DNA from 3 places in the Streptomyces dengpaensis genome. Region 1 is predicted to be linked to each of the others. Evidence: predicted binding sites of a transcription regulator. Region 1 holds the regulator's gene; each other region holds the start of a gene.
What was found. The regulator HspR, encoded in region 1, represses chaperone genes until heat shock. The targets are predictions, from matches to a motif close to TTGAGNNNNNNNNNCTCAA.

Region 1 (10,079 bases):
AGGTAGTCGACCTCGGAGAGGTCCTCGATGTCCTTGCCGACGACCGGCACCTCGAAGTCGACTTCCTTGGTCCACTCCAGGCGCTGCTTCTTGGCCAGGCCCCAGGGGTTGCCCTTCTTCTCCAGGTTCTTGAGCATCGTGCCCGCCTCGGACGGGAACGCGGACTCGATCATCACCTGGTAGCGGCGCATGTCGACGATGTGGTCGATGTGCTCGATGTCGACCGGGCACTGCTCGACACAGGCGCCGCAGGTGGTGCAGGACCACAGCACGTCCGGGTCGATGACGCCGTTCTCCTCGACGGTGCCGATCAGCGGACGCTCGGCCTCCGCCAGAGCCGCGGCGGGAACGTCCTTCAAAGCCTCGGCAGACGCCTTCTCCTCGCCCTCCATGTCCTTACCGCCGCCCGCGAGCATGTACGGCGCCTTGGCATGCGCGTGGTCGCGCAGCGACATGATCAGCAGCTTCGGCGACAGCGGCTTGCCGGTGTTCCAGGCCGGGCACTGCGACTGGCAACGCCCGCACTCCGTACACGTGGAGAAGTCCAGCAGGCCCTTCCAGGAGAACTGCTCGACCTGCGAGACACCGAAGACGTCGTCCTCGCCCGGGTCGGTGAAGTCGATCGGCTTGCCGCCCGACGTCATCGGCTGCAGCGCGCCAAGGGCCGTCTCACCGGTCGCGTTGCGCTTGAACCAGATGTTGGGGAAGGCCAGGAAGCGGTGCCAGGCCACGCCCATGTTGGTGTTCAGCGAGACGACGATCATCCAGACGAACGACGTCCCGATCTTGATCATCGCGGTGAAGTAGACGAGGTTCTGGAGCGCGCCGACGCTCAGGCCCTTGAAGGCGAGGACGAGGGGGTACGAGGCGAAGTACGCGGCCTCGTAGTGCTCGACGTGGTGGATCGCGCCTTCCAGGCCGCGCAGCACGTAGATCGCCAGGCCGATGGTCAGGATGACGTACTCGACGAAGTACGCCTGACCCGCCTTGGAGCCCGCGAAGCGGGACTTGCGGCCCGCCCGGGACGGCAGGCTCAGCAGCCGGATCGCCATCAGCACGAGGATGCCGAGGACGGTCATCACAGCGATGAACTCGGTGTACATCTCGAACGGCAGGAAGCCGCCGATGACCGGCAGCACCCAGTCGGCCTTGAAGAGCTGACCGAACGCCTGCACCAGGGTCGGCGGCAGCGTCAGGAAGCCCACCGCCACGAACCAGTGGGCGAAGCCGACGATGCCCCAGCGGTTCATCCGCGTGTGGCCGAGGAACTCCCGCACCAGCGTCACACTGCGCTGGTAGGGGTTGTCGGTCCGGCTGCCGGCGGGCACTGGCTGGCCGAGCTTGAAGTACCGGACGAACTGGCCGATGGCGCGTGCGAGCAGCGCAACGCCGACCACGGTCAGAACCAGCGACACGATGATCGCGGCGAGTTGCATTTGGGGCTCCTCGGGCCTGCGAGGGGTTGCTCCGAGAGTAACCTCGAAGGCGATTACTAAGCGGTAACTTATGCAGTCCGTTTGAGACTACCCACTTCCTGCGCCGCACTGTAGCCAGGGGCGCGGTGATCTGCGTCGCTGAGGGGAGCCTGAGTGGACGTGCCATCGCCGGGCGTGCGGCACGCGCGATGGTCCCGTCGCCGGGCGGTGCGGCACACGATGGTCGCCTCGCCCGGCGGGGCGGTGCCCGCCGGTGGTCCTGGCGCCGGGTGAGGCGGTACCCGCCGATGGTTCCGTCGGGTCGCCCCGTAAAGCAGATCGTGTTATTCGCGCAAAATGGTGACATTGACGCCTAAGTTAGCGACGTGCTGTACGGAATCGCCGCCGCCACCGCCGCCCTGTTCCTCACCGCCGCGCTCGCCGCGCTGCTGCGGATGTTCGCCCTGCGCTTCGGGGTGGCCGAGCGGCGGCGGGTGCGGGTGGTTCCGTTGCTCGGAGGGGTTGCCGTCGTCGGGGGGACGGCGTTCGTCGCCAGGGTCGGGGACTGGACGGGTGTCGCGCCGTTGGGGCCGGAGGCCGGGCGCGTGCTGGTCGTCGGGATGGGGGTCGCGCTGGTCGGGCTCGTCGCCGATCTGCGGGCCGTGCCGTTCGTCGGACGGGCGGTGGCGCTGGTCGTCCGGGCCCTGCCGCCGGCCGTGCGGACTCTGCCGCTGATCCTGCGCGTGGCCGTCGTGGGCGGTGGCGCCGCGCTGGTCGTGCCGTACGACGAACTCGGGCTGTTGGGTGGAGTGCTGGCCGTGGCCTGGGTCGTGTTCGTCGTGCACGCCTTCTCCTCCCTCGACCACGCCGACGGCGTACTGGGGACCGTCGGCGTCATCACGGCGTTCGCGCTCAGCGGGTGCGCCGCCGCCGAGGTCATGGACGGACTCGCGGCGCTGCTGAGCGTGCTGGCCGCCGCGCTCACCGGGTTCCTGATGCACGGCTGGCCGCCGGCCCGGATCGTGCCGGGGCGGTGCGGTGCGCTGTTCGCGGGGTTCGTGCTGGCCTCGGCGGCTGTGCTTGTGCACGCCGGGCGGGAGGCGGGGGCCGGCCTTGGTGCCGGGTTCGCGCTGACGGCGGTGGCCTGTGCCGATGTCCTACTCGTGCTGGTGTCGCGGTGGCGGGGTGGGCGGCCGGTGCTGCGGTCAGGGCCCGATCACCTTGTTCACCGGCTGCGGCGGGTGGGGGTGGCTCGGCAGGGGGTGATGGTTGCCATCGGTGTCGCTGCCTTTGCCGGGGCGCTTGTGGGGCTGCTGATCTCTCTGGGGTGGGTGAGGGCGGGCGTTGCCTGGTGGGTGGCTGGGGCCGTCGGGCTCGTTGCGGTCGTCGGGGGTGTGTGGCCGGTTTCTCGCCCCCTCCGCCCCTGCCCGTCCCGTACCTGGGGGGCTCTGCCCCCCAGCCCCCCGTATCGCGCTGAACGCGCTCGTCCTCAAACGCCGGACGGGCTGAATGGGTATCCCCCCAGGTCAGGGGCTTCCTGCGTGTAAGGAAGAGATAAGACTTGAGTCCCCCCGACTCAGCTCTGTTGACCCGTTGGCGAGGGTCATGCACACTTGAGTCCGTTCCACTCAAGTCATTGTTGTTGGAGGATTCGAAATGGCACGTGCGGTCGGCATCGACCTGGGCACGACTAACTCCGTCGTCAGCGTTCTGGAGGGCGGTGAGCCCACCGTCATCACCAACGCCGAGGGCGCCAGGACCACGCCGTCCGTCGTCGCCTTCGCGAAGAACGGCGAGGTGCTGGTCGGCGAGGTCGCCAAGCGCCAGGCGGTCACGAACGTGGACCGGACGATTCGGTCCGTCAAGCGTCACATGGGCACGGACTGGAAGATCGAGCTCGACGGGAAGAACTTCAACCCGCAGCAGATGAGCGCCTTCATCCTGCAGAAGCTGAAGCGCGACGCCGAGGCCTACCTGGGTGAGAAGGTCACCGACGCGGTCATCACCGTCCCGGCGTACTTCAACGACTCCGAGCGCCAGGCCACCAAGGAGGCCGGCGAGATCGCGGGTCTGAACGTCCTGCGCATCGTCAACGAGCCCACCGCCGCCGCCCTGGCCTACGGTCTCGACAAGGACGACCAGACCATCCTCGTCTTCGACCTCGGTGGCGGCACCTTCGACGTGTCCCTGCTGGAGATCGGCGACGGCGTCGTCGAGGTGAAGGCCACCAACGGCGACAACCACCTCGGTGGTGACGACTGGGACCAGCGCGTCGTCGACTACCTGGTGCAGCAGTTCCGCTCCGGTCACGGCGTGGACCTCGCCAAGGACAAGATGGCGCTCCAGCGTCTGCGCGAGGCCGCCGAGAAGGCGAAGATCGAGCTGTCCTCGTCCACCGAGACCTCGATCAACCTGCCCTACATCACGGCGTCCGCCGAAGGCCCGCTGCACCTGGACGAGAAGCTCACGCGCGCCCAGTTCCAGCAGCTGACCGCCGACCTTCTGGAGCGCTGCAAGACGCCGTTCCACAACGTCATCAAGGACGCGGGCATCAACCTCTCCGAGATCGACCACGTCGTTCTCGTCGGTGGCTCCACCCGTATGCCCGCCGTCGCCGAGCTCGTCAAGGAGCTGACCGGTGGCCAGGAGGCCAACAAGGGTGTGAACCCGGACGAGGTCGTCGCCATCGGCGCCGCCCTCCAGGCCGGTGTCCTCAAGGGTGAGGTCAAGGACGTCCTGCTCCTCGACGTGACCCCGCTGTCCCTCGGTATCGAGACCAAGGGCGGCATCATGACGAAGCTCATCGAGCGGAACACGACGATCCCGACCAAGCGGTCCGAGATCTTCACCACCGCCGAGGACAACCAGCCGTCCGTGCAGATCCAGGTCTACCAGGGCGAGCGCGAGATCGCGGCGTACAACAAGAAGCTCGGGATGTTCGAGCTGACCGGTCTGCCGCCGGCCCCGCGCGGTGTCCCGCAGATCGAGGTCGCCTTCGACATCGACGCCAACGGCATCATGCACGTCACGGCGAAGGACCTCGGCACCGGCAAGGAGCAGAAGATGACCGTCACCGGCGGCTCCTCGCTGCCGAAGGACGAGGTCGACCGGATGCGCCAGGAGGCCGAGAAGTACGCGGAGGAGGACCACGCCCGCCGCGAGGCCGCCGAGACCCGCAACCAGGGCGAGCAGCTCGTCTACCAGACGGAGAAGTTCCTCAAGGACAACGAGGACAAGGTCCCCGGCGACGTCAAGACCGAGGTCGAGGCGTCCGTCGAGGAGCTGAAGACCGCGCTCAAGGGCGAGGACAGCGCGGAGATCCGTACGGCCACCGAGAAGGTCGCCGCGGTCTCGCAGAAGCTGGGCCAGGCCATGTACGCCGACGCCCAGGCCGCGCAGGCGGCCGGTGGCGAGACCCCGGGTGCCACGCCCGGCGGCAAGGCCGCTGACGACGACGTCGTCGACGCCGAGATCGTCGACGAGGACCGTAAGGACGGTGCCGCGTGACGGAGGAGACCCCGGGCTTCGACGAGCAGCCCGACGTCCCCTCCGGCGCCACCCCTGATGACGCCGAGCCGAAGACCGCTCCCTCCGCACAGGAGGGGGCGGCTCCGGCCGGGGACGCATCGGCAGCAGCTCAGGCGGCAGCCCATACGGCAGCGCAGGCGGCGGCTCAGACGGCCGGCCTGACGGCGCAGCTGGACCAGGTGCGTACGGCACTCAACGAGCGCACGATGGACCTCCAGCGGCTCCAGGCCGAGTACCAGAACTACCGCCGCCGGGTCGAGCGCGACCGGATCGCGGTCAAGGAGATCGCCATCGCGAACCTCCTGACCGAGCTCCTGCCCGTGCTCGACGACATCGGCCGCGCGCGGGAGCACGGCGAACTGGTCGGCGGCTTCAAGTCGGTCGGCGAGTCGCTGGAGACCGTCGCGGCGAAGATGGGGCTTCAGCAGTTCGGCAAGGAGGGCGAGCCCTTCGACCCGACGATCCACGAGGCCCTGATGCACTCGTACGCGCCCGACGTCACGGAGACGACGTGCGTGGCGATTCTGCAGCCGGGGTATCGCATCGGCGAGCGCACCATCCGCCCCGCGCGGGTGGCCGTCGCCGAGCCGCAGCCCGGTGCGCAGACCGTCAAGGCCGACGAGGCGTCGTCCGAGGCGGCCGACGACAAGGAGAGCGGTGGCCCGGACGAGGGCTGACGTTGAACGGATAGGGAAGGAGGGACGTCGAGGATGAGCACCAAGGACTTCATCGAGAAGGACTTCTACAAGGTTCTCGGCGTCCCCAAGGACGCCACCGAAGCCGAGATCAAGAAGGCGTACCGGAAGCTCGCCCGCGAGTACCACCCGGACGCCAACAAGGGCAACACCAAGGCCGAGGAGCGCTTCAAGGAGATCTCCGAGGCGAACGACGTGCTCGGCGACCCCAAGAAGCGCAAGGAGTACGACGAGGCACGCGCCCTCTTCGGCAACGGCGGCTTCCGTCCGGGTCCCGGCGCGGGCGGCGGCAACTTCAACTTCGACCTGGGCGACCTCTTCGGAGGCGGCGCCCAGGGCGGAGCCGGAGCGGGCGGCTTCGGCGGCGGTATCGGTGACGTCTTCGGGGGCCTGTTCAACCGCGGCGGCGCGACCACCGGTACGCGTACGCAGCCCCGGCGCGGCCAGGACATCGACACCGAGGTCACGCTGAGCTTCACGGAGGCCGTGGACGGGGCGACGGTTCCGCTGCGCATGACCTCGCAGGCACCCTGCAAGGCGTGCTCGGGGACCGGCGACGCGAACGGCACGCCGCGGGTGTGCCCGACGTGCGTGGGCACCGGTCAGGTGGCCCGCGGCTCCGGCGGCGGATTCTCCCTGACGGACCCCTGCCCGGACTGCAAGGGCCGTGGTCTGATCGCGGAGCACCCCTGCGAGGTCTGCAAGGGTTCCGGCCGCGCCAAGTCGTCCCGGACCATGCAGGTACGGATCCCCGCGGGCGTCAGCGACGGCCAGCGGATCCGCCTGCGCGGCAAGGGAGCGCCCGGTGAGCGGGGCGGCCCGGCGGGCGACTTGTACGTCACCGTGCACGTGGACGCCCACCCGGTCTTCGGCCGCAAGGGCGACAACCTCACCGTCACCGTGCCCGTCACCTTCGCGGAGGCGGCGCTCGGCGGCGAGGTACGCGTGCCGACGCTCGGCGGACCGCCGGTCACCCTGAAGCTGCCGCCGGGCACGCCCAACGGCCGCACCATGCGGGCGCGGGGCAAGGGCGCGGTCCGCAAGGACGGCACCCGCGGCGACCTGCTGGTCACCGTCGAGGTGAGTGTCCCGAAGGACCTGACGGGGAAGGCTCGTGACGCGCTTGAGGCGTATCGCGAGGCGACCGCGGGCGAGGATCCGCGGGCGGAGCTGTTCCAGGCCGCGAAGGGAGCATGAGAGCGATGGACGGCCGTCGACGCAACCCGTACGAACTGACCGAGGAAACCCCGGTCTACGTCATCTCGGTGGCGGCCCAGCTCTCCGGCCTGCACCCGCAGACCCTCCGTCAGTACGACCGTCTGGGCCTGGTCTCGCCCGACCGCACGGCCGGGCGCGGCCGCCGCTACTCGGCCCGCGACATCGAACTGCTGCGCACCGTCCAGCAGTTGTCGCAGGATGAGGGCATCAACCTGGCCGGCATCAAGCGCATCATCGAGCTGGAGAACCAGGTGGCCGCGCTCCAGCAGCGCGTCGCCGAACTCCAGTCCGCGGTGGACGGCGCCGCGGCCGCCATGCAGCAGCGCGAGGCGGCCGTCCACGCCTCGTACCGCCGCGACCTGGTCCCGTACCAGGAGGTCCAGCAGACCAGCGCGCTGGTGGTGTGGCGCCCTAAGCGGCAGCAGTCCTCGGACTGAGCCGTACCTGTACGACGAGAAGGGGCCGGGAGGTTGAACCTCCCGGCCCCTTCTCGTGTTCTCAGTGCCCCACCGTCTCCCACAGCGTGATCGCCAGTGCCGTGCAGGACGTCACCGCCGCCAGGGACGGCAGGGGCCAGCGGGTGCGTTCCAGGGCGTCGAGGCGCTCCTCGTGGTCGGCGAGGGTCTTGTCGGTCTGGTCGGCGCGCTGCAGGAGGAGGGCCAGGTCTCCGCGCGTGGTGGCGAAGCCGACGTCCACGGAGCGGCGCAGGCAGAGAAGGTACGGCAGGCGGGCCCCGAAGGCGTCCGCATCCTCACCGAAGACGAGGTGCAGCAGGCCCACCTCCGTTGGTACCGCACCGGTTGGGAGGAGCATGCGCGTGCGGTCCAGGCGAGCGAGGAGCGCCCACCTGCGGCTGGCCACCCCGCCGACCCGGACCCCCTGTCCGCTATGGCCGACCTCCTGCATTTCCCGCAGGTTCCTGCCCCGGCCGCCGGGGATCCGTATGCCCACCCGCTCCCGATCGTGGGCGCGGGCGACGCGACCGTACGCGAACTCATGCCGCACCGCCCGAGGTTAGGGGAGCCTGTGCGGGGATCTGAGGGGCTGCGGGGCAGGCGCCGTAGGGAGGGGGTGGAGGCGGTGGACGCGGAAGAATGAGCGGGGTCATGGGTCAAGGCCGGCCTTGGCGGGGCCGTGCCCTGAGGGTGGCTCTTCAGCGCTCCTGGATCGGGGGTATGGCCGTACGGAGGTGACGCAGGAGGGCGGCCAGGCCTTCGGGGGCGGTGGAGAGGATGACGTTCGGGGTGTCGCTTTCGCGGAGGCGGATCGTTCCGTCGGGGGCGGTGGCGACGTAGAGGCAGTCGGCTTCGGGGCCTCCGCTGAACGTTGACTTCTGCCAGTTCAGTTCGGACATCCGTGCCTCCTAGAGCGTGTAGAGCAAATGCTGGATGAGCGCCAGCGAGTCCTTCACCGAGTGTGCTTCAGGGGCCAACGATACGTCGACAGGGCTGAGGGCGTTCTCGGCCAGTCGCGCGAACAGCGCGCTGTACCGCTGAAGTTGTGCCTGCTCACGCAGGTAGTCGGAACCCGTCGCGTGATCAAGGATCACGGTGCCGAGCCGTGGAGTGCCGGGGATGGCGTGGACGAAGTTCCCGCTGAGAGCCGCGTACGCCTGGGCGCTGAACGGATAGATCTGGATGGTCACGTTGGGCAGGCGGGCCAACTCGATGAGCCGTAGCAACTGCTCGCGCACGACCTGGACGCTGCCGAACCGCATGTGCAGCGCCGCCTCGTGAATCACGGCATGGACAGAGGGCGGGTTCTGGCGGGTGAGGATGCGCTGCCGTTCCATGCGGAACATCAGGGCCTCCTCGATGTTTCCGAAGCCCAGCTTGGGGCTGGAAAAGATGGCCCGTGCGTAGTCGGCGGTCTGGAACAGGCCGGGAACGAACAGGGATTGGTGCACTCGTAGGGACTCGGCGCCATCCTCCAGTTCGGCCAGGTTGAGTGCGCCGGACCCGAGGTGTTTCTTGTAGGCGGTCCACCAGCCCTTACCGGATGCCTCGGACATGGCGATCAATGCCTTGATGTAGGGCTCATCTGCGCACCCGTATGCCTGGCATAGATCAACTAGTCGTTCCGTCAGAACGGAGGTGCGACCCAGTTCGATATGGCTCAGCTGCCCGCGGCTCATGCCGACGCGCTCGGCGGCCTCACCGGAACTCAAATCTGCTAGTTCGCGTAGTTGCTTGAGTTCGAAGCCGAGTCGTCGTTGGCGCTCGCTGATGTTCGTGCGCAGTCCCACAGGGTCTCCTTGCTGGCTCGCCCAAAGTCTGCATGGTTCCGGTGAGTTGGTCCACCGAAAGCGGTGAACAGGTTGCGCATAAGAGCCCCATATCTCTACCGTGAGTGCAGTGTCGATTACGCACCGACACCGGTCAACTCCCCCTGCCCATAAGCCGACAGAGCACCCGCCCCTCCCCCCAGGCGTGCGCGGGCAATGCCATCGCGGGGTAACGGAAGCCTTCGCCCCCCACAGGAGCCGACACCCATGGACCCATCCCGCCGTGCAGCCCACCGTCCCGCTCAACTCACCCACGATTACAGCCTGTTCACCCCCGGCGACGCCACCGCACCCCGCGTGTGCCGGGACTTCGTGCGTGCCGTCCTCTTCACTCACGACCGGGAGCACCTCGTCATGCCCGCCGCCCTGTGCACCTCGGAGCTCGTCACCAACGTCCACCTGCACACCAAGGGGGCCACCATGCTCCGCGTCCGGCTCACTCCGGCCCGCTTCCGGGTCAGCGTCTTCGACGAGAGTCCTGATCCGCCCGTTCTGGCGCACCCCGTCGCGGGGGTCGTCGCGTGCTGGGGGAGGGGGCTCGCGCTGGTCGCGGAGATGGCGGACGTGTGGGGCGTCGCCGAAGAGAGGGCGGGGCGGTACGCGAAGGGGGTGTGGTTCGAGTTGGGCTGCCGGCCTCCGGGCACACCCAGCCGGCACGTGAGGAGAGGGTGTCGCCTGTGAACGTGTCCGACCTGGACGAGGGGCTGTGGCAGCTGTGGAAGGCCATGGAACTCCCCGAGGGCTACCGCGCTGAGATCATCGAGGGAGCCATCGAGGTCTCGCCCCTCCGTCGCTTCGCACATGCCCGGGTCGTCAACCGCGTCTGGTGCGCTCTGCAGATCTTCTTGGAGGACGGCGAGTACGGCGTCTGGAACGTCACGTCCGTGATCCACGCACGTAAGGCGTGGATTCCGGACGGCCTTGTGGCTCCTCTGGATG
Region 2 (10,079 bases), 2.7 Mb from region 1:
CCCTCGGGCACCAGGCCGAGCACGGCGCGGGCGGCCGCGGCGGCGCGTGGCTCACCGCCCCGCGTCGCGTCGTACTGCTCCGCTTCCTTGTCGTAGTCCAGCACCCGCGTCAACGCACCCCGTGCCCCGCGGCCAGCTCCTCCACCCTGCGGGCGAGATTGAAGTCGAGCTCGGTGACGGCTCCGCCGATGCTGTGCGTGTTCACGGTGAGGGAGACGGTGTTGTAGCCGAGCGTGAGGTCCGAGTGGTGATCGAGCTCTTCCTGCACCTGGGCGATGTGCACGACCATCGCGGTTGCCGCGAAGTGCGAACGGAGCCGATAGGAACGCGCAAGCCGGTCCCCTTCCAGCGACCACCCCGGCAGCTCCGCCAGCCGCTCTTCGATCTCCTTCTGCGACAACGGTTCGACGGCCATGACCTCGCTCCTTCCTACGACGCGACTGCGGATTCCTCTGCTCCTCACCCTGCCACAGCCCCCTGGGAACAGCCCGTCCGGCGTTTGAGGACGAGCGCGTCAGCGCGACAAGCGGGGGTCTGGGGGCGGCAGCCCCCAGGTATGGGAAGGGCAGGGGCGGAGGGGGCGAAAACCCCCCGACGGTCGCCGGACCCTCGACTACGGTCACCGTATGAGCATTGCCGCGTCCGACGCCCCCGCGCCCCCAACCGCCGCTCCCGAGAAGGGCATCGGCCCCCTGCTCCGCGCCTGGCGCGAGCAGCGGCGCGTGAGCCAGCTGGAGCTGGCGCTGCGCGCGGGCTCCTCGGCCCGGCACATCAGCTTCATCGAGACGGGCCGCTCCCGCCCCAGCCTCCCGGCCGACCCTGCGACGGCCAAGTACCTGCATTCACAGAACTCTTGATCAACCGTCAGTCCCAAAACCGGGCGGACATGACACACTGCTCGGGTACTTCGGCGCTTGGGGAGGCGTGGCGTGAGTGAGCGGCGGGCTGCGCCCACCGTGGGGCAGGTGGTACTGGGGCGGCGGCTGCAGGAGTTGCGGGAGGCCGCGGGTCTGAAGCGGGAGGAGGCGGCCCGCGTGCTGCGGGTCGCCCCGGCGACCGTGCGGCGGATGGAGGCGGCCGAGGTCGCCCTCAAGATCCCTTACGTGCAGGTGCTGTTGACGACGTACGGCGTGCCCGACGCCGAGGTGGCCGCCTTCGTCTCGCTGGCCGAGGAGGCGAACCGGCCCGGCTGGTGGCAGCGGTTCCACGACGTGCTGCCGGACTGGTTCAGCATGCACGTCAGCCTGGAGGGCGCCGCTCACATGATCCGCTCGTACGAGCCGCACTTCATGCCCGGACTGCTCCAGACCGAGGACTACGCACGGGCGGTACTGGAGGCCGGGACGGTCGGGCAGACGGGCCCCGAGACCATCGAGCGGCATGTGGCGCTGCGCATGAACCGGCAGAAGAAGCTGCTCACCCGCGAGAACCCGCCCCACCTCTGGGTGATCATGGACGAGACGGTGCTGCGCCGGCCCGTGAGCATCGACTCCTCCGTCATGCGGAACCAGATCGACCGGCTCCTCGAAGCGGCGGACAGCGATCACATCACGCTCCAGGTCGCCGAGTTCGCGAAGGGCCCGCATCCGGGGACGTACACGTCCTTCGCGCTGTTCCGCTTCGCGGAGCCGGAGCTGCCGGACATCGTCTACAGCGAGTACGTGACCGGTGCCCTGTACCTCGACTCGCGCGCCGAGGTGGGCCTGCACCTGGAGGTCCTCGACCTCATGACGGCCCACGCGGCCACCGCCCAGCGCACCAAGACGCTCCTCCAGGAGTTCCGCGAGAACTTCTGAGACACCGTCCGCATGAGGCACCACCCGAAGACCGAATGGTGCCGTCCCAGGTCACGCAGGACATCAGCCCCGAGGGCGTCGAGAAAGCCCGCCGGCTCGTCCGCCGGAGCGGCACCCCCTTCCCCCCGCGCACCCACGCCGAGTTCTCCCGCTTCTTCGACGGGCTGGAGCTGTTCGAACCCGGTGTGGTCTCCGTCTTCGCATGGCGCCCGGAAGCGGAGGACCTGGCCGCCCAGGCGGAGGGGCCCGTCCCCGTGTACGCGGGGGTCGCGCGCAAGCCCTGACCCGACTTTTACGCGGCGCCGCCCTTCGTGCGCTTGTCCTTGTCCTCGTCCACGATCTCGGCGTCCACCACGCCCTCCTCCTCGGCCGTGGTGTGCTCGGTGGCCGGTTCGTCCTGGGGCGTCTGCTGGGCCTGCGTGTACATCGCCTGCCCCATCTTCTGGCTGACGGTGGCCAGCTTCTCGATGCCGGCGCGCAGGGCGGCCGTGTCGGTGGCGGAGTCCTCCAGCAGCCGTTTCACGTCGGCGGCGGCGGACTCTACCTCCGTCTTCGTCTCGGAGGGGATGCGCTCGTCGTTCTCGCGGACGAACTTCTCGGTCTGGTAGACGAGTTGCTCGGCCTGGTTGCGGGTCTCGGCGGCCTCGCGGCGTTTGCGGTCCTCCTCCGCGTACTGCTCGGCGTCCCGCATCATGCGGTCGATGTCGTCCTTGGGGAGCGCGGAGCCGCCCGTGACGGTCATCTTCTGCTCGCGCCCGGTGGCGAGGTCCTTCGCCGAGACATGCATGATCCCGTTGGCGTCGATGTCGAAGGCGACCTCGATCTGCGGCACCCCGCGCGGCGCCGGCGGCAGCCCGGTGAGGTCGAAGACGCCCAGCTTCTTGTTGTACGCGGCGATCTCGCGTTCGCCCTGGTAGACCTGGATGCCGACCGACGGCTGGTTGTCGGCGGCCGTGGTGAAGATCTCCGAACGGCGCGTCGGAATCGTGGTGTTGCGCTCGATGAGCTTGGTCATGATGCCGCCCTTGGTCTCGATGCCGAGGGACAGCGGGGTGACATCGAGGAGCAGCACGTCCTTCACGTCGCCCCGGATGACGCCGGCCTGCAGGACGGCCCCGACCGCCACGACCTCGTCCGGGTTGACGCCCTTGTGCGGCTCCTTGCCGGTGAGTTCCTTCACGAGGTCGGTGACGGCGGGCATCCGGGTGGAGCCGCCGACCAGGATGACGTGGTCGACCGCGGACAGCTTGATGCCCGCGTCCTTGACCGCCTTATGGAAGGGGGTCTTGCAGCGGTCGAGCAAGTCGGCGGTCAGCTCCTGGAACTGAGCGCGCGTCAGCTTCTCGTCGAGGTGCAGCGGGCCCTCGGCGGTGGCGGTGATGTAGGGCAGGTTGATGGTGGTCTCGGAGGAGCTGGACAGCTCGATCTTGGCCTTCTCGGCGCCCTCGCGCAGCCGTTGCAGCGCCATCTTGTCGTGGCCGAGGTCGATGCCGTACGAGGCCTTGAAGCGCTGGACGAGGTGTTCGACGATCCGCTGGTCCCAGTCGTCGCCGCCGAGATGCGTGTCGCCGTTGGTCGCCTTGACCTCGATGACGCCGTCGCCGATCTCCAGGAGCGAGACGTCGAAAGTGCCGCCGCCCAGGTCGAAGACCAGGACGGTCTGCTCCTCACCGCGGTCGAGCCCGTACGCGAGGGCGGCGGCCGTCGGCTCGTTGATGATGCGCAGGACCTTGAGGCCCGCGATCTCGCCCGCCTCCTTGGTGGCCTGGCGCTGGGCGTCGTCGAAGTAGGCGGGCACGGTGATCACGGCGTCCGTGACGTCCTCGCCGAGGTAGGCCTCGGCGTCCCGCTTCAGCTTCTGCAGCACGCGCGCCGACAGCTCCTGCGCGCGGTAACGGGTGCCGTCGATGGTGCCCTGGTCCGGGAAGCGCCAGTCCGCGTCGCCCATGTGACGCTTGACCGAGCGCGCGGTGCGGTCCACGTTCGTCACCGCCTGCCGCTTGGCGACCTCGCCGACGAGTACCTCGCCGTGCTTGGCGAAGGCCACCACGGACGGTGTGGTGCGCGCGCCCTCCGCGTTCGCGACGACGGTGGGCTCACCGCCCTCCAGGACAGCCACCACCGAGTTCGTGGTACCGAGATCGATACCGACCGCACGTGCCATCTCCGTCCCCTTCCGCCAGGACCCTTGCCCACCTCCAGCACAAAACTTGAGTGGGCTGTTGTCAATGCTGTCACTCCACGTATCCCGAAAACGGCGAAGCCGCGCCCCGGTCGCCTGGCGCGGGGCGCGGCATCGAGGGGCGTACGCGCGTCAGGCGAGCTTGGCCGACAGGGTGATCGTCGTGCCGGTCAGCGCCTGGCTGACCGGGCAGTTCTTCTTGGCATCCTCGGCCGCGGAGACGAAGCCGTCGTTGTCGAGGCCCGGCACGGTGCCCTCGACGGTGAGGTGGATGCCGGTGATGCCCTCACCGGGCTGGAACATGACGTCGGCGTTGGTGACGAGCTTGCTCGGCGGGGTGCCGGCGCCCGCGAGGGCGTGCGACAGCGCCATGGAGAAGCAGCTGGAGTGGGCGGCGGCGATCAGCTCCTCCGGGCTGGTCTTGCCGTTCGCGTCCTGGGCCCGCGACGCCCACGTCACCGGCTGCTGGCCGATGCCGGAGGAGTCGAAGGTGACGACGCCGTTGCCCTCGAGCAGGTTGCCTTCCCACACGGTGTGTGCGGTGCGCGTGGTTGCCACGATGAATCCCTTCGCTGAGGTCCCGTTTTCGGGGTCCGTATCCACCATCCGATCACACCTGCGCCCGGCGCACCCGGAAAGGACGCGGTCTACTCGAAAGGGGCGCGGTGTCCCGGAAGGGCGGCACACCGCGCCCGGAAGACGGCACCGCGCGCGCTGAACGGGAGCCGCGCGCCCGGCAGAGCACACATACCGGCGGTGCGGGTTGGCCCCGCTGAACCCGTCGGAGCCCCGTCGGACGGCACGCTCGGCGAACCCTCAGGCGGCACGCTCATCCGGCTCGTCTGATTCGTCCGGGCGGTCCATCAGCGGCACTTGGGGACCGTTGCACTCGCGCAGCCACCGTCGCAGTACGCGGTGCACCTGCTCCGCGCCGACGAGTTCGGCTTCGTCCTCGACCGGCGCGGAGAGCGCCATCGGCGAGAGCAGGAAGGGCCGGCCCTGGGCCCCGCCGAGTCCGCCGTGCGAGCCGATCTGCTCCTCGAAGGCGAGGACTTCGCCCTCGCCGGGGTCGTACCAGGAGTTGACCATGATGTCGGCGGTGTGCGGGAAGGCGTGCGTACGTCGTACGGCGTCCGCGGCGCCCGGGCCGAAGTCGGCGAGCGGCCCGAGAAGTTCGTCGTCGAGTTCGTCCACCGGCACCTCCTTGCCGTGCGCGCCGAGCACCACGCCGCCGTGCTCCTTGCTGCGGACGAGTACGAAGCCGACGCCCGGGTGGTTGGCGAGGGTGGAGAGCAGCGCGGGATGGCGGCGGTCGATCTCCTCCCGGCTCATCCGGTGCGGTACGTCGGGGAAGGAGACCAGGCCCAGGTTGCCGGAGGCCAGCACGATGGGCTCGGAGCGGCGCCGCGAGGGGCGGTGCTGCTCGCCGCCCTCCTCGACCGGCCTGCGCAGCGCGGCCCGTACGGCGGCCCGCGCCTCGGCACCGCTGTGCGTGCTCTGTGCCTTGCGCGGCACGGGCAGCCCGCAGCCCGCGCGGACCAGATTGCCGAGCGTGAGTCCGTAACGGGTCAGGAACGTCTCGCCGGGGCTCTGGCCGTGGTCGGACAACAGCACGATCCGGTACGGCCGCGGCGCGTGCTCGGCGACCTTCGCGATCAGCGCGAGCGACCGGTCGAGGCGCTGCAGGACCTTCTCGGCGTCCCGGCTGTGCGGCCCTGAGTGGTGTGCCACTTCGTCGTACGCCACCAGGTCCGCGTAGACCGCGTTGCGCCCGGCGAGCATGTCGCCGATCACCGCGGCGACGACGACGTCCCGCTCGACGACGGTCGCGAAGGCGCGGACGAAGGGGTACAGCCCGCCCCGCCTCACGCGCGGGCGCCGTTGCTCGATCCGGGCCCGCATGGACTGGCCGATCTCCCGCAGGACGTCGGCGACGAAGGACATGGCCGTACGAACGGCGTTGGCGGGGTCGGAGAAGTACGCGAAGTAGCCCGCCCGCGAACGGTTCTCCCTTCCCCGCCGCGCGGCCACGGACAGGACGAGGGCGAGCTGGCCGGCGCCGCCGCTGAAGAGGTTGCCGCGGCTCGCGCCGTCGACGGCGAGCAGTCCTCCGTCGCCGGTGTGCTCGACGGCCCGGCGCTGGAGTTCGGCGGCGCTGGTGGGCCGGTTGCAGACCATGACCTCGCGGCTGTCCTTCTCGTACCACCGGAAGGCCGGGACGTCGTGGTTGCTGCCGTGCAGGATGCCCAGCTGGCTGGCGCCGGTCTGGCTGGACCAGTCGGTGCGCCAGGGGATGAGCCGGTGAGTGGGGCGGCGGCCTCCCAGCCACTGCGCCACGGTCGGCATGAGCCCCTGGCCGACGGCCCGTTCCAGGACGTCGTGGCCCACGCCGTCGAGCTGGAGGAAGACGGCGCCGGGGGTCGAGGGCCCCGCCCGTCCGTCGGCACGCCTGCGACGGCGGTCGGCGAGCCGGTACAGCCTGCGCCGGTACGCGTCGTCGTCCCGTACCGCGAGGGCACCGCCGGTGGCCGAGGCGACGGCGGACATCGCGGCGGCGACGACCACGGCGGTCTCGGGGGCGACCTCACCCTGCCCGGAGGGACTGATCCGCAGGGCGACCAGCAGCAAGGACCCGTTGAGGAAGAAGACCAGCAGCCCGAGCACGAGGGCGGGCACGAGCAGCAGCGCCCTGACGAGCAGGGGCCACACCAGCGACGAGAGCAGACCGAAGACGCCCGCGCCGGCCGCCGCGGTGGTCGCGATCTGCGTGGCGCTGTCCCCGTCATCCGACTGCAACTGGAAATCGGGCAGCGCACCGGCGAGGACGAGCATCGTGACCGTCGACACGGCCCACACCGTGATGCTCCGCCATACTCCGCTGAGGATCCGCCGCCAACGTCCTCCACCCACGCCCAGTCCACCTCACGTCCCGGCCCGCACGAGCCGCGAGGCCTGCTTCCACCCTGGCACAACGGGCGGGCGCGCTTCAGCGGCCGTCGTATCCGGCCGTCGGCATCGACAGACGGCGGTGGACCCGGGCCTTCATCTGCGCGTCGTACGACGGTTCGGCCGTGCCGACCGTCTCGACCCGTACGCCGCGGCGCACGCACTCGGCGGTGAACTCGTCGACGGAGGCGAGGGCACGCTCCAGCACACGGCGGCTGGGCGCCACGAAGAGATCGACGAGGCCCGCCTCGACGTCGGCCCACAGGGTGCGGTGGTCGGGGCGCAGACCCCGTACGAGGAGTTCGCGCGTGATCACGTAGCCGCGCTCGGCGGCCCAGCGGGCGCACATGGCGTGCTGGCTGCGGGAGTCGACGAGGAAGGGATCCGCGTCGAGCTCCTCCAGGGGCGTCAGACTGGCGATCGTCGTGACGCGGAGCGACGGGCCGCCCTGGTCAAGCCGTTCGAGCCGTTCGAGCTGTTCCAGCCCGTCGAGCGAGCACTTGAGGGCGTGCCTGCCGGAGGCACCGCGCGCGTCTCCCATGGCGTCCCCCTCACCTCCGGGTTCCCCGCCGACCCTACTCCTGCCCGTAGGCTCGGGGGGAGTCGCGCGAAGGAGGCAATGAGGTGCCGGCGGAGATCACCTGGTGGGGGCACGCCACCTGCACGCTGGCGGACTCCGGAACACGCGTGCTCACCGACCCCCTCTTCGCGCGCCGGCTCGCGCACCTCAGGCGCAGGCGCGGGGCGCCGCCCCCGCCCGCGGCGGCCGTCGCCGACGTGGCGCTCGTCTCGCATCTGCACGCCGACCATCTGCATCTGCCCTCGCTGGCACAGCTCGCCCCGGGCACCCGGCTGATCGTGCCGAGGGGCGCGCGGCGCGCGGTGCCCGGGCTGCGCGGGCTGGACCACCTGCGGCTCACCGAGGTGATGCCGGGCGACCGTACCCAGGTCGGTGACCTGGTCGTACGCACCGTGTCGGCGCGGCACGACGGGCGACGACTGCCCGTCGGTCCGCACCGCGCCCCCGCCGTCGGGTACGTCGTCGAGGGCGAGGCGCGAACGTACTTCGCCGGGGACACCGGGCTGTTCGCGTCGATGGCCGAGGAGGTCGGCCCCGTCGACGTAGCCCTGCTGCCGGTGGGCGGATGGGGGCCGTATCTCGGAGAGGGCCACCTCGACGCGGGGCGCGCGGTCGAGGCACTCGCCCAGTTGATGCCCCGCAGCGCCGTGCCGGTGCACTACGGCACGTACTGGCCGATCGGCCTGGACGCCGTGCGCCCCCACGAATTCCACGCCCCGGGCGAGGAGTTCGTCCGCCTCGCCGCCGAACGGACACCCCAGGTCGCGGTGCACCGCCTCGAACACGGGGAGAGCGTACGACCGGAGGTCGCCCGGTGACGATCCGGCGCGAGGAGCGCGCGGAGGGCACGCGGTGGGCGGCGCACCGACTCGCTGGAAACCGTGCGGAGGGCATCCGGTGGGCGGCGCACCGACTCGCTGGAAACCGTGCGGAGGGCATCCGGTGGGCGGCACAGCGGATCGCCGGACACCGCACGGACAGCATCCAGTCGGCGCCGCACCCGCTCGCCAGACACCACACGGACGACATCCAGTCCGCGCCGCACCCGCTCGCCAGACACCACACGGACGACATCCAGTCCGCGCCACACCCGCTCGCCAGACACCACACGGACGACATCCAGTCCGCGCCACACCCGCTCGCCAGACACCACACGGACGACATCCAGTCCGCGCCACACCCGCTCGCCGGAAACCGTGCGCTGACCGTCCCGGCCGCCGCGGCGGCGAAGGCCGCGGCGCAACGGCGGGGCAGCCGTGGCGCGGTCGTCGGCACGCCACGGGTTCCGCCCGGCGCAGTCGCGGACGGCGTCATACGGTGCCCCGCGCGCGGCCGAAGCGCGCGGGCGGAGGGTGCCCGGTGATGTCTCTCTTCCTGGCCGCCCCGGCCACGACCGTGCCGCCGGAGTCCACGCAGCAGGCGATCGGGTATCCGTCGCTGTTTCTGCTGGTGTTGATCGGCGCGCTGGTGCCGGTGGTGCCGACAGGGGCGCTGGTGAGTTCGGCGGCCGTGGTCGCGTTTCACCAGACGGCGCCGTTCGCGCTGCTGCTGGTCTTCGTGGTGGCGGCGCTCGCGGCGTTCCTGGGAGACGTCGCGCTGTACTGGCTCGGCCGGCGCGGTATGCGGTCCAGGAACGGCTCGCGCTGGCTGGAGACCCTCCGCGACCGCGCCCCCGAGGACCGGCTCGCCCGGGCCCAGGAGAAGCTGAGCGACCACGGCATCGCCGTGCTCGTCCTCTCCCGCCTCGTCCCGGCCGGCCGCATCCCGGTCATGCTCGCCTGCCTGCTGGCGAAGATGCCCCTGCACACCTTCGCCCGCGGTGACGTCCCGGCCTGCCTCGCCTGGGCGGTCACGTACCAACTGATCGGCATACTCGGCGGATCGCTCTTCAGCAAGCCGTGGGAGGGAGTGGTCGCGGCGGTCGTCCTGACGCTGGCGATCAGCGTGGCCCCGAGCGTGTGGCGGAGGGTCCGGAGGACGGCCGCGTAGCTCCTCAGCCCAGCACCCGCGAACCCCCCACCGGCAGATCCCACAGGTCCTCCCGGGCCAGCCCCGCCTCCTCCCAGGCCGCCCGCACCCGGGTCAGCGGTTCCAGGACGGGCTCGGCTGAGAGGACGAACGTGCCCCAGTGCATGGGCACCAGGCGATGGGCGCCGAGGTCGACGGCGGCCCGGACCGCCTCCTCCGGGTCGCAGTGGACGTCGCTGAGCCACCAGCGGGGGTCGTACGCGCCGATGGGGAGGAGGGCGAGGTCGATGCCGGGGTAGCGGCGGCCTATGCGGGCGAACCAGTGGCCGTACCCCGTGTCGCCCGCGAAGTACACGCGCTGTCCGTCGGACGCCGTCAGGACCCAGCCGCCCCACAGCGTGCGGCAGGTGTCGGTGAGCCTGCGCTTGGACCAGTGGTGGGCGGGGACGAAGTCGAAGCGGACAGCGCTCAGTTCGGCCGCCTCCCACCAGTCCAGCTCGGTGACGAGGGTGAACCGGCGGCGCCTGAACCAGCGGCCGAGACCGGCCGGTACGAACACCGGTGTGCCGCGCGGGAGCAGGCGCAGGGTCGGCGCGTCCAGGTGGTC
Region 3 (10,079 bases), 1.2 Mb from region 1:
GAGTTGAGCTGGCTCATCCGCTCGTCGGTCATGCCGATGCCCTCGTCCTGCACGGAGAGCATCACCTCACCGCTCTCCAGGAGCCAGCCGGAGACCTCGATGGGCCGGTCGGGTGGCGAGAACGACGAGGCGTTCTCCATGAGTTCGGCCACGAGGTGACTGATGTCGTCGGCGGCGAACCCGGCGAGGTGCGCGTGCGGCGGCAGCGTGGCGATGCGGACCCGCTCGTACCGCTCGATCTCGCTTACCGCGGCCCGTACGACGTCGATGAGCGGGACGGGGTTCGCGTGGTGCTGGACGTGCTCGGTGCCCGCGAGGACGAGCAGGTTCTCGCTGTGGCGCCGCATGACGGTCGCGAAGTGGTCGAGCTTGAAGAGCGTGGCCAGGCGGTCGGGGTCGTGCTCGCGCTCCTCCAGGCCCTCGATGACACCGAGCTGGCGCTCGACGAGGCCGAGGGTGCGCAGCGCGAGGTTGACGAACGTGCCGTGGATGTTGCCGCGCATCTGCTCCAGGTGCGCGGTGGCCTCGGCGAGTTCCGTACGGAGCTTGTCGCGCTCGTCGGCCATCAGCTGGCGCTGGCCGATGAGGTGCTTGCGGTCGCCTTCGAGGGTCGCGATCCGCTCGTGGAGGGTCGCGAGCCGCTCGTGGAGCGTCGCGGCGTGCGCGTGCAGCGCGTTGACGGAGCGGACGACCTGGGCGAACTCGTCGTTGCGGCCGGTGAACTTGACCGGCTCCTCGGCGTCCGGGTCGGCGGCGAGCCGGGCCGAGCCGAGGCGCAGCACGGCCAGCGGGCGGGTGAGGGTGCGGGCCATGGCCATCGAGACGCCGACCGCGACGAGCAGCAGCGTGCCGATGAGGGCGATCCGGATCTCCAGCGCGGTGACGTCGTCGTCCCGCAGAAGTTCGAGGTCCTTGGTGCGGCCTTCGTTGAGGGAGGCCTCGGCGCCGCGCATCAGCTCGATACGGGCCGACAGGGCGGCGTCCAGTTTCTTGACGCTGGTGTCGAGTTCGGCGTCGGAGAGCGCCGGCTGGTCGGTCAGGCTCGCGAGGTACTTGTCGGCGGTGACGACGTCGGGCCCGGTGACCGTGGAGGTGTACGAGGAACGGGCCGCCTTGGGCGCCGCCTCGCGGAAGTCGGCGAGGGCCGCGTCCGAGCGGAGCCGGGCCTGCTGGGCGGCGGCGCTCAAGGCGTCCCGCTGCTTGGTGTCGGCGTCCGACGAGGCGCTGGTGGTGGTCGCGAGACCGGTGACCGGGTCGATGACGGTCTGGGTCGTACGCGGGATACTCAGGGCGGCGAGGAGCAGGCCGCGGGCGGCGGCGGACTGCTGCACCGCGGAGTCCAGCTCGGCGAGGGCGTGCGCGCCGGAATCCGCGCGGGGCGGCAGCCGGTCGGCCAGGTCCTCGGCGAGGGCGTGGAGTTCGCTGATGACGGCCGAGTACGCCTGGTGCGCGTCGAGAGCGCTGCTCTTTCCGGTGAGCGCCGCTCGGCGCAGGGAGGCGATGGCGTCGAAGTCCTTGAGCAGCGACGCGGGCGCGTCGTCGTCCGCCCGCAGCTCCTCGACCTGCCGGTCGACGCGCGCGCTGTGCTGCTCGGAGGGAGCCTTGGTCTTGGGTCGTCCCGCGGCGATGTACGCGGTGACGTCGTCCCGCTCGTCGGCCAGCGAGTGCGCGAGCGTCAGCGCCTGCTGGGTCCGCTGGGCGAGCGTCACCAGGTTCTGGGTGTCGTTCAGTTGTTCCGAGGCGGCCAGCACCGTGGGGGCACCGGCGCCGGCGATGGCGGCCGCGACGACCGCCACGGCGACGATCAGCCGGTTACGTACGTGGGCGGGCCGACCCTTGCCCGCGGAGTGGACGGCGTCGCCGGTGGCGCCGGTGGCGCCTCCCGTGGAGGCCGTCTGCTTGCCTGTGCGCCTCGGCCGCGTCTTCTGCACCGGTGCTCGCATTCCTGTACTCGTGTACCCATGGGCCCGGGTGACGTTCCGTCAACGGAGGCGTCCGCCCGGTACGGCTCCCGACCCTCCCAGTGCCGGTGGGCAGTGGTCCCGCATCATCCGGCCCGCCACCTGAAGGAGTGAACCCCGGAGGGGAGTTGGCGGGCAAGTTCCTCCGGCGGGCGCGACGGTCTTGACCCGCGAGCCGGTTGGACGTCGGCGACAGGCTTTGGCACTATTCGCCGCCACGCTTCACCGGAGCCGATCATTCCGTGTCAAACCCGGCGCCTGACCGCCGGTCCGCAGCCGTTCGGCGACCGATGCCAGCCTCTTGTGGACCTTGTGAAGAGGTCGTGCACACTGGCCGAATGCGCACTGAACTCGCCTCGGAGCCCGGCGACCCGGACCGCCCCAATGAGGACTTCGCATCGGTCGGACTTCCGGCCTCAGGACAGGGAGGTGCCCTGGTCGTCCTCGACGGGGTGACACCCCCTCGGGGCGACTACGGCTGTCTGCATTCGGTCGCCTGGTTCGCCTCCCGGCTCGGCGGAGCCCTGACCGAACTGTCCCTTTCGCTCAGGGATTTGACGCTCCCGGAGATCCTCTCGCGGGCCATTCGCCGCGTGGCCGACGCCCATGCCAAATCCTGTGACCTTTCTCACCCACGCACGCCCCAGGCGACCGTGGTCCTCGCGCGGTGGTCCGCCGACACGGTCGAGTACCTGGTCCTGTCCGACTCGGCCCTGCTGGTGGAGTCCCCGACGGGCGAGGTCACAGCGCTCCTGGACGACCGCCTCGACCGCCTCCCCCGCGCCTCCCTCGCCACGGACGCCGTCGCCGACGCGACCGTCCGCAACAAGGAGGGCGGCTTCTTCACCGCGGCCGCCGACCCCTCGGTGGCCTCCCGCGCGGTGACGGGCGTCCTCCCCCGGGCGGATGTCCGCGCTCTCGCCGCCCTGACGGACGGCGCCACCCGCTGGGTGGAGAAGTTCCGCGAGGGCGACTGGCCGGATCTGTTCGCCCTCGTACGGAAGGAGGGCCCCCAGGCCGTCATCGATCGCGTACGGGCGCTGGAACGCGCCGACACGGAACGGGTGTTCCTGCGGCGGAGCAAGACACACGACGACGCGACGGTCGTGTACGTCGAGCCGTGACGCTACTTCTCCATGTCGTTCAGCTGGTGCAGCAGCCGCGCCAGTTCCGCGACCTCGTGGGGGTCCCAGTCGGCGAGCCGGCGGACGTACCGGGCGCGGCGGGCCTCGCGTACCCGGCTGACGCGGGTGCGGCCCTCCTCGGTGAGGTGGACGAGCCAGGCGCGGCCGTCGGCGGGGTCCGGTTCGCGGGCCACCAGGCCGAGTTCCTCCAGGGCGCGGAGCTGGCGGGACATCGTGGCCTTGCCGACGCCGATGTAGCCGGCGAGATCCGTGGCACGCTGGCGGCCGCATTCGTCGAGGCGTACGAGGAGTCCGTACGCGGCGGACTCCAGGTCCGGATGGACCTCGCGGGCCATCTCACCCTGGCTGGCGCGGGCTCGGCGCAGGAGCACGGTCAACTCGCGCTCCAGGGACAGGAACTCCCGCTCCCCGCCGCCGTGCGCGGCGGACTGGTCCCCACCGCGTCCCGACGCCCCGGACGCGGCACCCTGCCGCTCGCCGTTCCCGCCCTCGTGCACGTCAGACCCCTGCCCCGGTTTCCCGATCCTGAAAGTTTCCGTCAAAACTCGCCATTGCCGCAGCTCCGCCAGTATTTCGCAGGCGTAGACCAACGGCAGCCTCGAGGCCCTCTTCCCGCGCCCACTTCTCCGTGCGTAGCTTCGTTACGGCAACTCTGGCATGCCCACGCCATCGACAAGTCGACGAGGACTTGGCCGCCCACGGCCCGGCGCGTGCCGTCAGCTCCCCCCACCGAGCACCACCGTGCACCACCGATCTCTTCGGAGGCACGCAATGCCCGTGCACAGACCCGGAACGGCCCGCCGCCTGCGGCTGCTCGCGGTAGGGATCCTGCTCGCGGCCTTCTCCTTGCTGTACACCCTCCCCTCCTCCGCGGCCGACACCCCCGCCCGGGGCTCCGCCCACATGGGCATGGGTGTCATCGCGCACGACGGCCGGCACGGCACACCCGCCACCGGTGACACGACCCAGACGGAGGGCGTGGACGTCTCCAGCCACCAGGGCAACGTCGCCTGGTCGACCCTGTGGAACAGCGGGGTCAAGTGGGCCTACGTCAAGGCGACCGAGGGGACGTACTACACGAACCCGTACTTCGCCCAGCAGTACAACGGCTCGTACAACGTCGGGATGATCCGCGGCGCCTACCACTTCGCCACCCCGGACACCACGACCGGCGCCGCCCAGGCCAACTACTTCGTCGACCACGGCGGCGGCTGGTCCCGGGACGGCAAGACGCTGCCGGGCGCGCTCGACATCGAGTGGAACCCGTACGGCGCCGCCTGCTACGGCAAGTCGCAGAGCACGATGATCACCTGGATCAGCAGCTTCCTCAACCAGTACAAGGCCCGCACCGGCCGCGACGCCGTGATCTACACGGCCACCAACTGGTGGACCCAGTGCACGGGCAACTACGCGGGCTTCGGGGCCGGCAACCCGCTGTGGATCGCGCGGTACGCCTCGACCGTGGGGACGCTGCCGGCGGGTTGGTCCTTCTACACGATGTGGCAGTACACGTCGTCGGGGCCGGTCGTCGGAGATCACAACAAGTTCAACGGCGCACTGGACCGCGTGATCGCGCTCGCCAACGGCTGACATACGGCCCGACCGGCTGACATACGGCACACAACCGGCTGACGTATGCGCGCGTACGGCGGAGGCCCGGCCTCCCTCACGGGACCCGGGCCTCCGCTCTTCCGGAAGCGTCCGTCACACCGCGACCGGAAGCTCCTGCGTCGCACCGTTCGTCGCCGGTGTCAGCGCCAGTTCCAGGACCTGGCGGACGTCCGTGACGGCGTGGACGTCGAGCTTGTCCAGGACCTCGGCCGGGACGTCGTCCAGGTCGGGCTCGTTGCGCTTCGGGATGACGACCGTCGTCACGCCCGCCCGGTGTGCGGCGAGCAGCTTCTGCTTGACGCCGCCGATGGGCAGGACCCGGCCCGTCAGCGAGACCTCGCCGGTCATGGCCACGTCCGTACGGACCGGGCGGCCGGACAGGAGCGAGGCCAGCGCCGTCGTCATCGTGACGCCCGCGCTCGGGCCGTCCTTCGGCACCGCGCCCGCCGGGAAGTGGATGTGCACGCCCCGGTCCTTCAGGTCGCCCACCGGCAGCTCCAGTTCGGCGCCGTGGGAGCGGAGGAAGCTCAGCGCGATCTGCGCCGACTCCTTCATCACGTCGCCGAGCTGGCCCGTCAGGGTCAGGCCTGCCGCGCCCGTCTCCGGGTCGGCCAGCGACGCCTCCACGTAAAGGACGTCGCCGCCCGCGCCGGTGACCGCGAGGCCCGTGGCCACGCCCGGCACCGCCGTACGGCGCTCGGCCGGGTCCTGGGCGGACTCGGGCACGTGGTGCGGCCGGCCGATGAGAGCCCGCAGATCGGTGTCGGTGACGGTGAACGGCAGCTCCCGCTCGCCCAGTTCGTGCTGGGCCGCGACCTTGCGCAGCAGTCGTGCGACGGCCCGCTCCAGGTTGCGTACACCCGCTTCCCGCGTGTATTCGCCCGCGAGCTTGCGCAGCGCGCTCTCGTCGAGGGTGACCTCGTCCTTCTCCAGGCCGGCCCGCTCCAGCTGGCGCGGAAGCAGGTGGTCACGGGCGATGACGACCTTCTCGTCCTCGGTGTAGCCGTCGAGGCGGACCAGCTCCATACGGTCGAGCAGGGCCTCCGGGATGGCCTCCAGGACGTTCGCCGTCGCGAGGAACACGACGTCGGACAGGTCGAGTTCGACCTCCAGGTAGTGGTCGCGGAAGGTGTGGTTCTGCGCCGGGTCCAGGACCTCCAGCAGGGCCGCGGCCGGGTCGCCGCGGAAGTCGGAGCCCACCTTGTCGATCTCGTCCAGCAGGACCACCGGGTTCAGCGACCCGGCCTCCTTGATGGCGCGGACGATACGGCCGGGCAGCGCGCCGACGTACGTACGCCGGTGTCCGCGGATCTCGGCCTCGTCCCGTACGCCGCCGAGGGCGACGCGGACGAACTTGCGGCCCATGGCGTGCGCCACGGACTCGCCGAGCGATGTCTTGCCGACTCCGGGCGGGCCGACGAGCGCGAGCACGGCACCGCCGCGACGGCCGCCCACGACGCCCAGTCCGCGGTCGGCACGGCGCTTGCGCACCGCGAGGTACTCGGTGATCCGCTCCTTCACGTCCTCCAGACCGGCGTGCTCGGCGTCGAGGACCGCGTTGGCGCCCTGGATGTCGTACGCGTCCTCGGTGCGTTCGTTCCACGGCAGTTCGAGGACGGTGTCGAGCCAGGTGCGGATCCAGGAGCCCTCGGGCGACTGGTCGCTGGACCGCTCCAGCTTCTCGACCTCCTTGAGCGCGGCCTCGCGGACCTTCTCCGGGAGGTCGGCGGCCTCGACACGGGCCCGGTAGTCGTCGGACTCGTCCACGTCCGAGGACTCGCCGTTGAGCTCGCGCAGCTCCTTGCGTACGGCTTCGAGCTGGCGGCGCAGCAGGAACTCGCGCTGCTGCTTGTCGACGCCTTCCTGGACGTCCTTGGCGATGGACTCGGCGACATCCTGCTCGGCGAGGTGCTCGCGGAGCTGCTCGGTGGCGAGCTTCAGGCGGGCGACCGGGTCGGCGGTCTCCAGCAGCTGCACCTTCTGTTCCAGCGACAGGAACGGAGAGTAACCGGAATTGTCGGCAAGGGCGGAAACGTCATCAATCTGCTGTACGCGGTCCACGACCTGCCAGGCGGCGCGCTTGCGCAGCCAGCTGGTGGCGAGGGCCTTGTACTCCTTGACCAGGTCGGCGACCCGGCCGGGCAGCGGGTCGGGCACGGTCTCGTCGACCCGGGTGCCCTCCACCCACAGTGCGGCGCCGGGACCGGTCGTTCCCGCGCCGACCTTCACGCGTCCACGCCCGCGAATCAGCGCGCCCGGGTCGCCGTCGGCAAGCCGGCCGACCTGCTCGACGGTGCCGAGCACACCCGTACCGGTGTACGTGCCGTCGACGCGGGGCACCAGCAGCACCTGCGGCTTGCCCGCCGTCGTACGGGCGGCGGCCTGCGCGGCCTCCACCGCGGCGCGCACATCGGTGTCGTTCAGGTCCAGCGGAACCACCATGCCGGGCAGCACGACCTCGTCGTCGAGCGGCAGCACGGGCAGGGTCAGCGGTGTGGACATCGTGGAGTCGGCAGCCATGATCTTCCCCTCGACAATGAAGTAAGTTGAGCTAAACCGACTCAATGCTTGTGAGCACCCTATTGTTCCCCGGCTTCTGTTCGCTCTCAGCGATCGCGCCGTCCTTGGCCCGCTACCGGCTGTGGTGACCCCGGGCGGGCGCCCTCAGGTGATGCCGCCGCCCCGGGCGGAGGGCTGGCGGAAGAAGCGGCGCATGAGGGACCTTGTCTCGAGGCCCTTCTCCACGGACAGCAGGTACGCGGAGGGCGAGGAGGCGAGCAGGGCCTGGCGTTCGCCGGTCGCCGTCCGGGCCAGGCCGGCGACGGCGAAGGTGACGCCGGCGGCCGAACTGATCAGCGGGCCGGCGACCACGCCCGGCTCGGAGAAGCGTGTCCCCCGGGAGGGCACGGCGATCCCGGCGTCGAACAGAGCCTCCCGCACCTCCGCGGCGACCTCGTCCCGGTGAAGGTAGGCCGGGCTGCGCGGGTGCGGTCCCGCGGCGGCCCCGTACCGTTGCCGCAGGTCCTCCGCGTGCGCCGCGATGACGTCCAGGAAGGCGGACGAGACTCCGAGCGTGGACGAGGCGGGCTCGACCGGAACGATGAAGTCGAGTTCTTCCGCGAGCGCGCGGACGGTGTCGGAGTCGGTCGTCGGGAAGCGTGCCGGAACGATCCGGGCCAGCTGAGGCCAGTAGAGCGCGGCCGTTTTCAGCCACCGCTCGTCTCTGAAGTTGATGTACGGGTAGTAGAGCCCGATGCGCTGCAGCACGCTTCCCCCCTCTCGCGCCCGGCCCGGCGGGCCGGAGCCCCAGGGTGGCAGCGTGCTCCCGCTCGCGCCACGCGCAAGCCGGTTCGCGGCAATCCCAGGGGGACTTGGGAGGCACCGACGCGGACACCGAAGCGTTAATTTCGGCAACCCATCCTGGTGAAACTGCCAGGATGGGGACCATGACTGCCTCGTACGACACCCCCGTAGTCATCGATCGCCGGGACGGCCCGTACGGCGAGGTCGTGCTGCGGCGCCATGGCGCGCTGTTGCAGATCATCGCCAATGGGTGCTTCCTGATGGACACGTCCGACGGCCGCTCGGAGCGGCTGCTCGTCGACGCCGCGTACGGCGCGCTGGACGGGCGGGCGGAGCCGAGTGTGCTGATCGGAGGCCTGGGCGTCGGGTTTTCGCTCGCACACGCCGCCGCCGATGCCCGGTGGGGGCGCATCACCGTCGTCGAACGCGAGCCGGCCGTCATCGACTGGCACCTCGACGGACCGCTGTCCGCGCTGTCCGCCGAGGCCATCGCCGATCCGCGTACCGAAGTCGTCGAGGCCGATCTGCTCGATTACGTCAATGAGATTTCCGCCACGTACGACGCGCTGTGCCTCGACATCGACAACGGGCCCGGCTGGACGGTCACCGAGGACAACGACGGGCTGTACTCGAAGGCCGGACTGGCAAGCTGCGCAAGGGCGTTGAGGCCTGGAGGGGTGCTCGCGGTGTGGTCGGCGCAGCCCTCTCCGGAATTTGAAGGAAGCTTGCGGAATGCCCAGTTCCAGCGGGTGCGTACCGAAGAGATCCCGGTTGCCCGGGGCGTTCCGGACGTCGTGCACCTCGCGGTCAGACCTGGATAGCCGAGCTGCGGTGCCTGCCCGTACGCTGCTGCCCTGACGCGGATCATTCAAGCGTCAAGCGCAGTCATGGGATCACCCCACGGATTCCGGAAAGCACACTTCAGGGGCGGGCGATGGAGCAGACACACACCTCCCACAACGGCACGACGGCGACCCCCGGCGCTCAACGCCGGGTGTTGGTGGTCGAGGACGACCCCACGATCCTCGACGCCATCGCGGCCCGCCTGCGTGCCGAGGGATTTCTGGTGCAGACCGCGGGCGACGGTCCGGCGGCCGTCGACACCGCCGAGGCCTGGCAGCCCGACCTGCTCATCCTCGACATCATGCTGCCGGGCTTCGACGGCCTGGAGGTCTGCCGTCGTGTGCAGGCCCAGCGCCCGGTGCCGGTGCTGATGCTCACCGCGCGCGACGACGAGACCGACATGCTGGTCGGGCTCGGTGTCGGCGCCGACGACTACATGACGAAGCCGTTCTCGATGCGTGAGCTGGCCGCGCGCGTGCACGTCCTGCTGCGCCGGGTGGAGCGCGCCGCGCTGGCCGCCACGACGCCGCGCAGCGGCATCCTGCGCCTCGGCGAGCTGGAGATCGACCACGCGCAGCGCCGGGTGCGGGTGCGGAGCGAGGACGTCCACCTCACGCCCACCGAGTTCGACCTCCTTGTCTGCCTGGCGAACACCCCGCGTGCCGTACTCTCGCGCGAGCAGCTGCTCGCCGAGGTGTGGGACTGGGCGGACGCCTCCGGCACCCGTACCGTGGACAGCCACATCAAGGCGCTGCGCCGGAAGATCGGCGCCGAGCGGATCCGTACGGTGCACGGCGTGGGCTACGCGCTGGAGACCCCGACGCCCTGAGGGCCCGGCTCTCGCCGGGATCTTCGGGACCTTCGGAACCTTCGGGACTTTCGTGAGGCTGAAGTGAGGGGGCTGGTGTGATGGGCGGGTCCGGGAAGCACGTGTTCGGGCCGAGCGGCTCGGGAGAGCGCCTCGGGGAACGCGGCAGCGCGAGTCCCTGGGGGGGCGTACGCCCCTTCTCCATCAAGACCAAGCTCGGCGCACTCGTCGTCATCTCGGTGCTCATCACCACCGGTCTGATGATGATCGCGATGCGCACCGAGACCGAGCTGCGCTTCATCACCGTCTTCTCGATGATCGCCACCCTGCTGATAACGCAGTTCGTGGCCCATTCACTGACCGCCCCGCTGGACGAGATGAACGCGGTGGCCCGGTCCATCTCGCACG

Region 2: the regulator HspR is predicted to act here: its motif matches at 4,007-4,025, upstream of dnaK (molecular chaperone DnaK).
Region 3: the regulator HspR is predicted to act here: its motif matches at 7,264-7,282, upstream of lon (endopeptidase La).

Annotation. Positions count from the first base shown of each region.
Region 1 covers NZ_CP026652.1:4,083,105-4,093,183, reverse strand. The annotation lists gene C4B68_RS18745 ((Fe-S)-binding protein) at 1-1,436, opposite strand, end outside; gene C4B68_RS18740 (MraY family glycosyltransferase) at 1,802-2,962, shown strand; gene dnaK (molecular chaperone DnaK) at 3,072-4,922, shown strand; gene grpE (nucleotide exchange factor GrpE) at 4,919-5,620, shown strand; gene dnaJ (molecular chaperone DnaJ) at 5,654-6,835, shown strand; gene C4B68_RS18720 (heat shock protein transcriptional repressor HspR) at 6,841-7,293, shown strand; gene C4B68_RS18715 (hypothetical protein) at 7,355-7,582, opposite strand; gene C4B68_RS18705 (DUF397 domain-containing protein) at 8,010-8,210, opposite strand; gene C4B68_RS18700 (helix-turn-helix domain-containing protein) at 8,220-9,101, opposite strand; gene C4B68_RS18695 (ATP-binding protein) at 9,348-9,821, shown strand; gene C4B68_RS18690 (Uma2 family endonuclease) at 9,818-10,079, shown strand, end outside.
Region 2 covers NZ_CP026652.1:1,381,854-1,391,932, forward strand. The annotation lists gene C4B68_RS06265 (class I SAM-dependent methyltransferase) at 1-104, opposite strand, end outside; gene C4B68_RS06270 (4a-hydroxytetrahydrobiopterin dehydratase) at 110-415, opposite strand; partial or broken gene C4B68_RS06275 (helix-turn-helix domain-containing protein) at 627-806, shown strand; gene C4B68_RS06280 (helix-turn-helix domain-containing protein) at 930-1,796, shown strand; partial or broken gene C4B68_RS06285 (SAM-dependent methyltransferase) at 1,838-2,080, shown strand; gene dnaK (molecular chaperone DnaK) at 2,089-3,960, opposite strand; gene C4B68_RS06295 (OsmC family protein) at 4,111-4,536, opposite strand; gene C4B68_RS06300 (alkaline phosphatase family protein) at 4,795-6,888, opposite strand; gene C4B68_RS06305 (hypothetical protein) at 6,965-7,408, opposite strand; gene C4B68_RS06310 (MBL fold metallo-hydrolase) at 7,549-8,322, shown strand; gene C4B68_RS06315 (hypothetical protein) at 8,319-8,867, shown strand; gene C4B68_RS06320 (DedA family protein) at 8,867-9,493, shown strand; gene C4B68_RS06325 (MBL fold metallo-hydrolase) at 9,498-10,079, opposite strand, start outside.
Region 3 covers NZ_CP026652.1:2,852,423-2,862,501, forward strand. The annotation lists gene C4B68_RS12920 (sensor histidine kinase) at 1-1,931, opposite strand, end outside; gene C4B68_RS12925 (protein phosphatase 2C domain-containing protein) at 2,300-3,085, shown strand; gene C4B68_RS12930 (MarR family winged helix-turn-helix transcriptional regulator) at 3,088-3,603, opposite strand; gene C4B68_RS12935 (lysozyme) at 3,878-4,696, shown strand; gene lon (endopeptidase La) at 4,811-7,237, opposite strand; gene C4B68_RS12945 (DUF6236 family protein) at 7,382-7,984, opposite strand; gene C4B68_RS12950 (spermidine synthase family protein) at 8,164-8,841, shown strand; gene C4B68_RS12955 (response regulator transcription factor) at 8,955-9,692, shown strand; gene C4B68_RS12960 (HAMP domain-containing sensor histidine kinase) at 9,773-10,079, shown strand, end outside.